3 regions of the Bacillus sp. AC266 genome follow, and region 1 is predicted to be linked to each of the others. Evidence: riboswitches for the same ligand, from Rfam matches in the RefSeq annotation. Region 1 holds a riboswitch; each other region holds the start of a gene.
The links. A riboswitch is a leader RNA that binds a small molecule or an ion and turns the genes downstream of it on or off. The one in region 1 is predicted to bind S-adenosylmethionine.
Positions count from the first base shown of each region.

Region 2: another riboswitch for S-adenosylmethionine. It lies ahead of AC0IXC_RS00990 (hypothetical protein); the one in region 1 lies ahead of AC0IXC_RS03800 (ECF-type riboflavin transporter substrate-binding protein).
Region 3: another riboswitch for S-adenosylmethionine. It lies ahead of metK (methionine adenosyltransferase); the one in region 1 lies ahead of AC0IXC_RS03800 (ECF-type riboflavin transporter substrate-binding protein).

Region 1 covers NZ_CEEDEC010000001.1:726,046-729,329, forward strand. Annotated here, with positions in the region: gene AC0IXC_RS03790 (macrolide family glycosyltransferase) at 1-401, shown strand, start outside; gene AC0IXC_RS03795 (aspartate/glutamate racemase family protein) at 451-1,134, opposite strand; SAM riboswitch class I at 1,285-1,400, shown strand; gene AC0IXC_RS03800 (ECF-type riboflavin transporter substrate-binding protein) at 1,540-2,088, shown strand; gene AC0IXC_RS03805 (ABC transporter ATP-binding protein) at 2,099-3,284, shown strand, end outside.
Region 2 covers NZ_CEEDEC010000001.1:187,844-191,127, reverse strand. Annotated here, with positions in the region: gene AC0IXC_RS01000 (NAD(P)H-dependent oxidoreductase) at 1-555, opposite strand, end outside; gene AC0IXC_RS00995 (SWIM zinc finger family protein) at 578-1,015, opposite strand; gene AC0IXC_RS00990 (hypothetical protein) at 1,221-1,541, opposite strand; SAM riboswitch class I at 1,580-1,678, opposite strand; gene AC0IXC_RS00985 (hypothetical protein) at 1,801-1,992, shown strand; gene AC0IXC_RS00980 (YwiC-like family protein) at 2,024-2,746, opposite strand; gene AC0IXC_RS00975 (ECF transporter S component) at 2,931-3,284, opposite strand, start outside.
Region 3 covers NZ_CEEDEC010000002.1:100,844-104,127, forward strand. Annotated here, with positions in the region: gene pckA (phosphoenolpyruvate carboxykinase (ATP)) at 1-829, opposite strand, end outside; SAM riboswitch class I at 1,058-1,179, shown strand; gene metK (methionine adenosyltransferase) at 1,349-2,548, shown strand; gene AC0IXC_RS07990 (hypothetical protein) at 2,664-2,846, opposite strand; gene AC0IXC_RS07995 (hypothetical protein) at 2,853-3,032, opposite strand; gene AC0IXC_RS08000 (MogA/MoaB family molybdenum cofactor biosynthesis protein) at 3,271-3,284, shown strand, end outside.

The sequences.
Region 1 (3,284 bases):
CGATTGGTGATAGAAATGATATTTCAAAAATTAAGCAAGCGCCAGACAACTTTATTATAACCCCTTACGTACCTCAATCAGAAATATTAAGTGAAGCAGATGTTTTTATTACACATGGTGGAATGAATAGTGTGCACGATGCAATCCATTATAATGTCCCATTTGTGATAATACCGCATGATAAAGATCAACCTATGATAGCGCAAAGATTAACTGAGCTTGAGGCAGCACATAGATTATTGAAAGAGCATGTTAATGTGCAAACTTTAAAAAAGGCGGTAACAGACGTTCTTTCAAATAAAAAGTATAAACATGGCATTCAAAAACTGAATGAAAGTTTTTTAGAGTGTGGTGGTTCCAAAAGAGCCATTGCAGTTATTGATGCTCTTTTAAATAAATAGTTCGGATAATATAAAAGCATAGAGGCTCTACCTGTATGCTTTTATATTATTATCCAGCAAATTGTACAGCAGTATTCGCATGTAAATAAGCAGTATCAAAAACAGGAACAGATAGATCATTTTGGGAAATGAGCAAAGGAATTTCCGTACAGCCAAGTAGAATTCCTTCAGCCCCATTATTAATTAATGAATTGGTAATTTGTATTAGTTTTTCTTTTGATGTTTCTGAAATAACTCCTCTACTTAATTCATTTAATATGACGTGATGGATAAAAGTTCTTTCTTCGTCATTTGGGATGATTGTCTCAATGTTATATTTTGCTAGTCGTGATGTATAAAAATCTTCTTCCATTGTTTGTTTCGTTCCTAATAATCCGATCCGTTTTATATTCTGTTCTACCATTTCTTTAGCACTTACATCACCGATATGAAGAAGTGGGATTGATATTGCTTGTTCTACTTCCTCAGCAAATAGATGTACGGTATTAGAACACATTAGTAAACATTCAGCTCCTGAGTTTTCTACCTTTTTTGCTACCGTGACTAATTCATTTTTCACTTCTTCATATTGATGGTTTTGCAATAATGTAGTTACCTCCCCAAAGTCCATGCTATATAAAACAAGCTTCGCATTTTGATCATATTTAGAGAGAGTCAGTGTATTAATGTGTTTATAGTACAACGATGTTGATTCCCAACTTAGTCCGCCAATTAAGCCAATTACTTTCATCATGCATTCCTCCCGTAACAATTTTGAATTTATTATTTCATAATTCCGATAAGAATACAATGATTTAAGTGAACTATTTATCGAAAAATAAAAATAGTAAGAAAAGTATTGAAATTATTTATTGTTAGTGCCATAATACAGATTACAAATACATACTTATCCAGAGAGGTAGAGGGAACGGCCCTTTGAAGCCTCAGCAACCCCTATGTAATTACATAGGAAGGTGCTAATTCCGCAGAGGACACTATGTGTCTTTTGAAAGATAAGGGGATTCTTGTACGTGAAAGAAAATGACCTCTTATTTAAGAGGTCATTTTTTGTTGTATAGAAAGGAAGTGTCGATGCATAATTCATTTTCAAAATAAATATAGAGTATTAAAAGTTGAATAATACGAGAGGGGAATTGTAATGAACAAATTAACGACAAAGCTAGTAGTAGCTATTGGAATTGGAGCAGCTTTATACGGGGTATTAGGGCTTTGGGGATTTTCTATCGCGCCGAATACATTTATTAAACCCGCATTGGCTATTTTAACAGTTTTTGGAGCGTTATTTGGCCCGGTAGCAGGGCTTTTAATAGGACTCATCGGTCATACTGTTACAGATACGATCGCTGGTTGGGGTATTTGGTGGGGATGGGTTATTAGTTCAGGTATTATTGGTTTTGCAATGGGACTCATACAAAAAAGAGTTGGTTTTAGTGTAAAACATGGAACGTATAATAACCGTGATATTTCTTATTTTGCAATTGCAGGGTTAATTGGTATTGTCATAGCAATTATATTTGCTGGAGCATTCGATATTATTGTGATGGGAGAACCGTTTGACAAAATAGTTATACAAGTACTAGGCGCAACAATTGCAGACGTTATCGTATTTTTAGTTCTTGGCTTACCAATCACGATCGGTCTAGCGAAATCAAATAAGAAACATACACATTTAAAAATTGAAAAGTAGGGATGTATACATGCAACCAATTATTTCTTTTGAACAATTTACCTTTCAATATAGGCATACCACGCAGCCTACTTTAAAAGATATTACATTTCAAATATATCCTGGGGAAAAGGTACTTATCGCTGGACGAAGTGGTTCAGGTAAGTCAACATTAGCTCATTGTATAAATGGGCTAATCCCATTTTCTTACGAAGGGATAAGTACCGGTAACATTTTAATAGCTGGAAAGGATCCGAGAAAAGGTAGTGTTTTTGAACAGAGTAAACACGTAGGGACAATATTACAAGATCAAGATTCACAATTTATAGGCCTTACTGTCGAAGAGGATGTAGCATTTGCATTAGAAAACGATTGTGTAAATCAAATAGAAATGAAAAAGATTGTTACGGATTCTTTAAAAAAGGTAAGCATGCAGGACTTTCATACACAAAGTCCGCATGAATTATCAGGAGGTCAAAAACAGACAGTCTCTCTTGCAGGTCTGCTAACGACAAATGCCGATATATTATTATTTGATGAACCGTTAGCTAATTTGGATCCTGCATGTAGTTTGAATACAATAGAACTCATTAAAAATATACATGAGAAATATAATAAAACAATTGTAATTATTGAACATCGAATAGAAGAAATTTTAAACCTTGATTTAGATAAAATTATTTTAATAGATGAGGGAGAAGTTATTGCCGTTGGTTCACCGGATAGTATTTTAAATTCTAATATATTACCAAATATCGGACTAAGAGAACCTATTTATATAGAGGCGCTAAAGAAATTAAATTTTGATAGTAATAATGTTAGGGTATTTCCAATTGAAAATCTTCGTAATGCAGGCGTTCATAGCCTATTAAAGAACTGGATGCATAAGCAAGTTTCATCAAAAAACAAATATATTAAAAAAGCTTTATGCAAGATAGAAAATTTATCATTTACGTACAATAACAAACATACAGCCTTAGAAGATATCAACCTTTCAATAGGAGAGGGAGAAATAGTAGCGTTATTGGGTCATAATGGAGCAGGGAAATCGACATTAGCTCATACTCTTATAGGAATAAATAAAACGAAGAATGGGAGAATAACATTCGATGGAGAAAATATAAATTGTTGGTCTATTCGTAAACGCGGGGAAGTTATTTCTTACGTTATGCAAAACCCAAATCAAATGATTACACAGCCTACTGTTTTAGAAGAGG
Region 2 (3,284 bases), 540 kb from region 1:
TTCTATTTGTAACAGCCATTTTTCACGCTTCGTTACTTTACTCGTTTTCACAGATTGAAAAGCAGAACGTTTTATATCGCGAATACCACAAAAACGTAAAACCCCTCTTTTCATCATAATCCAATCCGCTGATCGATATAATAGGGACACGTACCATAACGGTGAGTCTAACGTATTAATAACCCATGCTTTCTTTCCTTTAAATAAGCCTTTCGGTAAGGACCCCTCATATTTATAAGCAAATCCAGCTACAAAAATACGATCGATAAATCCTTTTAAAATAGCAGGCATGCCCCACCACCATATCGGATATATGAAAAGAAGAATATCCGCTTTCTGCACTAATTCTCTATATCGCTTCGTCTCTTCTTCATTTAGTAAATCACGTCTTTTCTTCTCTTCATTAAATACAAGCACTGGATCAAATTGTTCTTTATATAAATCAAGTAGCGTAACAGAATGATTTGTTTCCTCAAGTCCTTTTTGCACATGCTCTAAAATTGCCCCATTAAAGCTTGAAGGATTAGGGTGAGCATATATAATTAGTACGTTCACTACAAAACAACTCCCTCTTTAGTTAAAGTTTCCCCTTCTTTAACATCTTCTCTACAATTTGCACATTTTTCGAACTTTGTAACAAACGATTTAATACTGTTAGTAACTCTTCTTTTTCTAAACCTTTCAATTGCTCTTTAACTGTACTCTCACCAGTACCTTGAATTTCATACACAACTGCCGCCATATGTTTACAATAATTTTCATAAGGACACTCGCAGCTACTTTCTGCAAAATCTTCAAGATCAATAATCACTTCATAATTCCCTGCATTTCCAGTAACGAAAGCAAATACTTTCTTGTCGTGTATTTCAACATCTTCTACATGTCCCTCTTCATAATATTCATATCCTCTATCTATAATGTACTTTGGAATCCATTTCATTATATCTTTTAATAAGTATGCATACATCACAACACCTCTTCCTCTAATTCCCTTTTGACTTCCAAAATCCTGCATGTTATTCTAATAACTGTCAAGTAGCGAGTCTACGTGACAAAACGACTGACACCTATTCGGCGGAGGTGTCTCTTTTCATTTGCAGCCGATATGAAGTGCCTCTTTCAGGCACATTCAATCTTTGACACTACACACTCAACACCATTCCCTTGTATCAGGCTGCTTTAGCAGTCTTTTACTCTACATACTTCAAAAAAAAGAGAGCTCAGCTCCCTTTTCCCGCCTTATAAAATACCCCTTTTTCAGCATAGCGATATTCATCATCAGCTAAAGTAATTTTCCCATCCAGTTTGAGTTCATCTAATAGTCTTGATAAATAAAATTGATGTAACATTTTTTTAGTGAATTTTCCTTCATGATGCGAAACGATATGTTCTTGAATATCTAACAATGATATTGGCTTATCTTGCTCTATCATATATTCATAAACTGTACTACGCAGTTTTACGTATTTTTCGAGTGTCACAGTACTTCGCAACCCCTTTCTTCTTATTATATGTTTTCGTAATCGGTTTTTTTGCAACAAAAAAACCTCTCCGATAAGAAGAAGTTACGTATATCTTCGTCTTATCTCCCAGAACAAATATGTTCTGCTGGAATTAGCACCTGCATCGCGGTTGCTGGGTTTCATCGGGCCAGTCCCTCCACCTCTCTGGATAAGAAAATATTCACTTTAAATTTAACTATACGTAATTTTATTATAATTGTCAAATAAATATAAAAAAATTATATTTTCTTCTTTATTGTTCATACTACAAAAAGATGTACAAAAGGAGGCTACTACTTTGAAAAAGAATGCTCGTGGATACGTACAAGATTCTTTTCATTCCTTACAAGAAGCGAAACATTGTTTAGAAGATGCATTACAGACTGTTGAAGAAGATTTTAATCGCGCACGTATTGAACAATCCCTTTACGCTGTAGAGCAAGCTCTTCAACGTTGCGATTACACCGTTCACATTTTAGAACAAGAATGAAAACTTCCCATCAAAAGATGGGAAGTTTGTTTCAAATGGCATACTTCATCATTATTACCGTTATTATTAAAAAATATACAGAATTAACAATTTCTAAAATCCCTACTTTTAATATAGAAATCTTTTTGCCATACAACATAATGGCCCGAATTACACTTGGTACAAATATGAGTGAACACCATGGATTTATAGCAAATACAATTACCGTTAATACAATATGGTATCCCCAAGATATAAAACGATACTTCGGATTATTTTTTTCACGAATCATCGTTTTCACATAAAACGTACTTCCTAAAAAATATAGAAATGAAATAAGCGTAATGAATAATGCTGTTTTATCTATTAATTTCATGGAGAAATAATAACTGATTAAACCACCTATACAAAACACTATAATCGCACAAACATCATTTAGTAATGCTCGTTCATTTTTTTGACGAGCGTAATACATATTTACAATAAACAATGGAATCATTAATACTGCGAATAAAAGAATTCGCCATTCATATAATAAAGAAATCATCCCAAATACAAATGCAATGATAAAATAAACAATTGCAGCGTGTAGAAATTCTTTTTTTCGTCTTTGCCTTATGTACATGAGAAATGGATACGTAGCTAGATAGATAAAGAACCAGGCTAAAAACAATGGGATATGATAAAAAGTAGGTTTACCAAGTAATACACTTAATAGAAATGGTATGACAAGCATCGCCCATGCTCCATGTTGCTTCGGAATAACTAACTTCATTAACTATACACCTCCCTCTTGAAAATAGTTCTCACCTACTATTATACAAATAAATTCATATAATAACGGACATATATTGAATCTATTTTTTGACAATAAAAAATGCTCCTTACAATATGTAAGAAGCATGAAAGAGGCAAACGAATATGTAAGTCGCGACCCTACCTTATATGAGTATGCTTTTCTATGTCACGTTATGCTCATCTAATATACCGTATTTCTTTTTAAATCTTGTGAGGATCGTAATCCATGACGTACTAAATAGCAGAAGGAAAATAACATTCGATATCGCGTGACTCAGATCAAAGTAAAAACTTGCGACATAGTAAGCAATAACTGTTTCCCACGTTGCTTCTTGTATAAAACCAAGAAGACCCCAAAAATTCATAATCCAGCCAAATAGAAATCCAACGGCAAATCCGTACAACAGTCTTCCCCACAGTTTTTTCATTAAAAATGTATTACGTAATAGTCCAGCTATAAACCCGATCATGCCCCAAGAGAACATTTGCCACGGCGTCCACGGACCTTGCCCTAA
Region 3 (3,284 bases), on a different contig from region 1:
GGTTTACACATTTTGCATAGCAACCGCCTTCAATATTGAATACGCCGTTATCAGACCAACCGTGCTCATCGTCACCGATTAATTTACGGTTTGGATCAGCAGATAATGTTGTTTTGCCTGTTCCAGATAAACCGAAGAATAGTGCTACGTCGCCTTCTTCGCCTACGTTTGAAGAGCAGTGCATAGAAAGAATGTCTTGTTCAGGTAGTAAGAAGTTCATAATAGAGAAGATTGATTTTTTCATCTCTCCAGCGTATTCTGTACCACCGATTAGTACGATACGTTTTTCGAATGAAACCATAATGAATGCTTCAGAATTTGTACCGTCAATTGCTGGATCTGCTTTGAAGTTTGGTGCAGAAACAATTGTGAACTCTGATTCGTGAGTTGCTAATTCTTCTTCATTTGGACGAATAAATAATTGATGTACGAACAAATTATGCCATGCATATTCGTTAACAACTTGAATTGGTAGGCGATAGTTGCGATCAGCGCCAGCAAATCCTTTGAAGATGAATAACTCTTCTTTTTCTTTTAAGTATTCTAAAACTTTTATATATAATTTATTAAAATGTTCTTCAGAGATCGGTTGGTTCACGGCTCCCCAAGCAATTTTGTCAGCAACCGATGCTTCCTTCACAATAAATTTATCCTTAGGAGAACGTCCTGTGTATTTTCCTGTTGAAGCAGAAACGGCACCAGTAGAAGTTAATTTCCCTTCGTTTCGCATTAATACTTTTTCCACTAATTGCGGAACACTTAATTGAATCTGTGCATTGCTTCCGTTCAATAATTCATGTAAACCAATTTGGACATTCACAGTACTCATATTTATATACCATCCTTTTCATTTAATGAAATATTTCTCGTAATCCCCATCAATAGTATAACACAATTATATAAATAATGTATACTATTTATTTATTTTTGTTTGTGTGAATGTATCATTTCCCTATTAATATTTCATTCTATGGGTATTGAGAAAAACTTTCAGGAAAATGTGAATATTAATTGACAAATGAATATCATTTCTTTAGTATAGGTTGGGACGGATACTCTCTTATCCCGAGCTGGCGGAGGGACAGGCCCGATGAAGCCCAGCAACCTCATTTGTAGTGGTAAATACAGGTGAATAGGTGCTAAAACCTGTGCGAGGCTAACGGTCTCGAACGATAAGAGCAAAGGGCAAAAAGCAGTATGCAAGTAGCAAATTAAACCTTTCCTCTATGTTAAGTAGGAAAGGTTTTTCTGTATGCTTGTGTGGGAGAATAAATGTATGTCGCAGTTTGTGGCAAATTAAGGATGAGTTCCGTACAATATATACAATTACTGTAGGGAGGTTTACCACATGACAAAAAAACGTCATCTGTTCACATCTGAGTCTGTAACTGAAGGACATCCAGATAAAATTTGTGACCAAATTTCTGATTCAATTTTAGATGCGATCTTAGCAAAGGACGCAAATGCACGTGTAGCTTGTGAAACAACTGTAACAACTGGTTTAGTATTGGTAGCGGGGGAAATTACGACTTCTACTTACGTAGATATTCCAAAAATCGTTCGTGAAACAATTCAAGGCATTGGTTACACACGCGCAAAATACGGATTCGATGCAGAAACTTGTGCAGTTTTAACATCTATCGATGAGCAATCTGCTGACATCGCTATGGGTGTTGACCAAGCACTAGAAGCACGCGAAGGTCAAATGACTGACGCTGAGATTGAGGCAATTGGTGCGGGAGACCAAGGTTTAATGTTTGGCTTCGCATGTAATGAAACACAAGAATTAATGCCACTTCCAATCTCGCTTGCTCACAAATTAGCTCGTCGTTTAACTGAAGTACGTAAAGATGACACATTATCATACTTACGTCCGGATGGAAAAACGCAAGTTACAGTTGAGTATGATGAAAATGGTAAACCTGTACGTGTGGATACAATTGTAATTTCTACACAACATCATCCAGATGTTACGTGGGAAGAAATCGATCGCGATTTAAAAGAGCACGTAATTAAAGCTGTAGTTCCAGCAGAATTAATGGATGGAGAAACGAAATTCTTCATTAACCCAACTGGCCGCTTCGTAATTGGTGGACCACAAGGTGATGCTGGTTTAACAGGACGTAAAATCATCGTTGATACTTACGGTGGATACGCTCGCCATGGCGGTGGTGCATTCTCTGGTAAAGATGCAACGAAAGTTGACCGTTCTGCAGCATATGCAGCTCGTTATGTTGCGAAAAACATCGTAGCAGCTGGTCTTGCTGACAAAGCAGAAGTACAACTTGCATACGCAATTGGCGTAGCACAACCAGTATCAATTTCAGTTGATACATTAGGCACTGGTAAAGTATCTGAAGACGTATTAGTAGAACTAGTTCGTAACAACTTCGATCTTCGCCCAGCTGGTATTATTAAAATGCTAGACTTACGTCGCCCAATTTACAAACAAACAGCAGCTTACGGCCACTTCGGACGTACTGATGTAGATCTTACATGGGAACGTACAGACAAAGCAGCTACTTTAAAAGAGCAAGCTGGTCTATAATATATGAAAAAAAGCTTTGCGCTGTGTGCGCAAAGCTTTTTTTATTTGGTTTTATCCCGTAAAAGCCCGATTGGTTTAACTAATAATCAGTGGGGAAGAACAAAATCCCCACTGATTAAAGTTTCACTTTATTTACTACTTGAATGCAAGAACTACAATAAACTTCCCCGTCTAGCTCAATATACTTCTTCATATTTGTCATACCACTTGCCGGAAATGGCATATGAATCCAAGCTTTTTCATACGTTTGTATTTCCTTTTCACATGATTTACAAAGGATTGGTTTCTTACGGAACATAGACGGTCAGCCTTTCAGTTGACGCGCTTTTCCTGCGCAAAAAGCACTGCTCAGTAAAAATAGCGTTGCGAATATAATACTCACTAATGTAGCGTATGGAATCGCGCCTTTTAAGGAAAAGCCGACAGTGATGGAAGCAACAAATAAGAGGATGAATGTTGTTGTTAATTTTTTGTATAGTTCCATAGTGAGTGAACCTCCAAATTATTTTGTAATTTAAAATGAAATCTACTATGTAGAAAATATAAGGGGATTTAAAGAGTAGCTAATGGTGTGTAGTCCAGGCGTATAAGAAAATATATTTTCCTTTTTGTGGTCGTATATACTTATATTGTATCACGGTGCATCATTGGCTTCATACATAATTGTGTAAAGATATGTATGATAAAATGAAGAAAAGTCTTTAAGAAAGGAAAGATGAAAAATGAGTGTAACTGA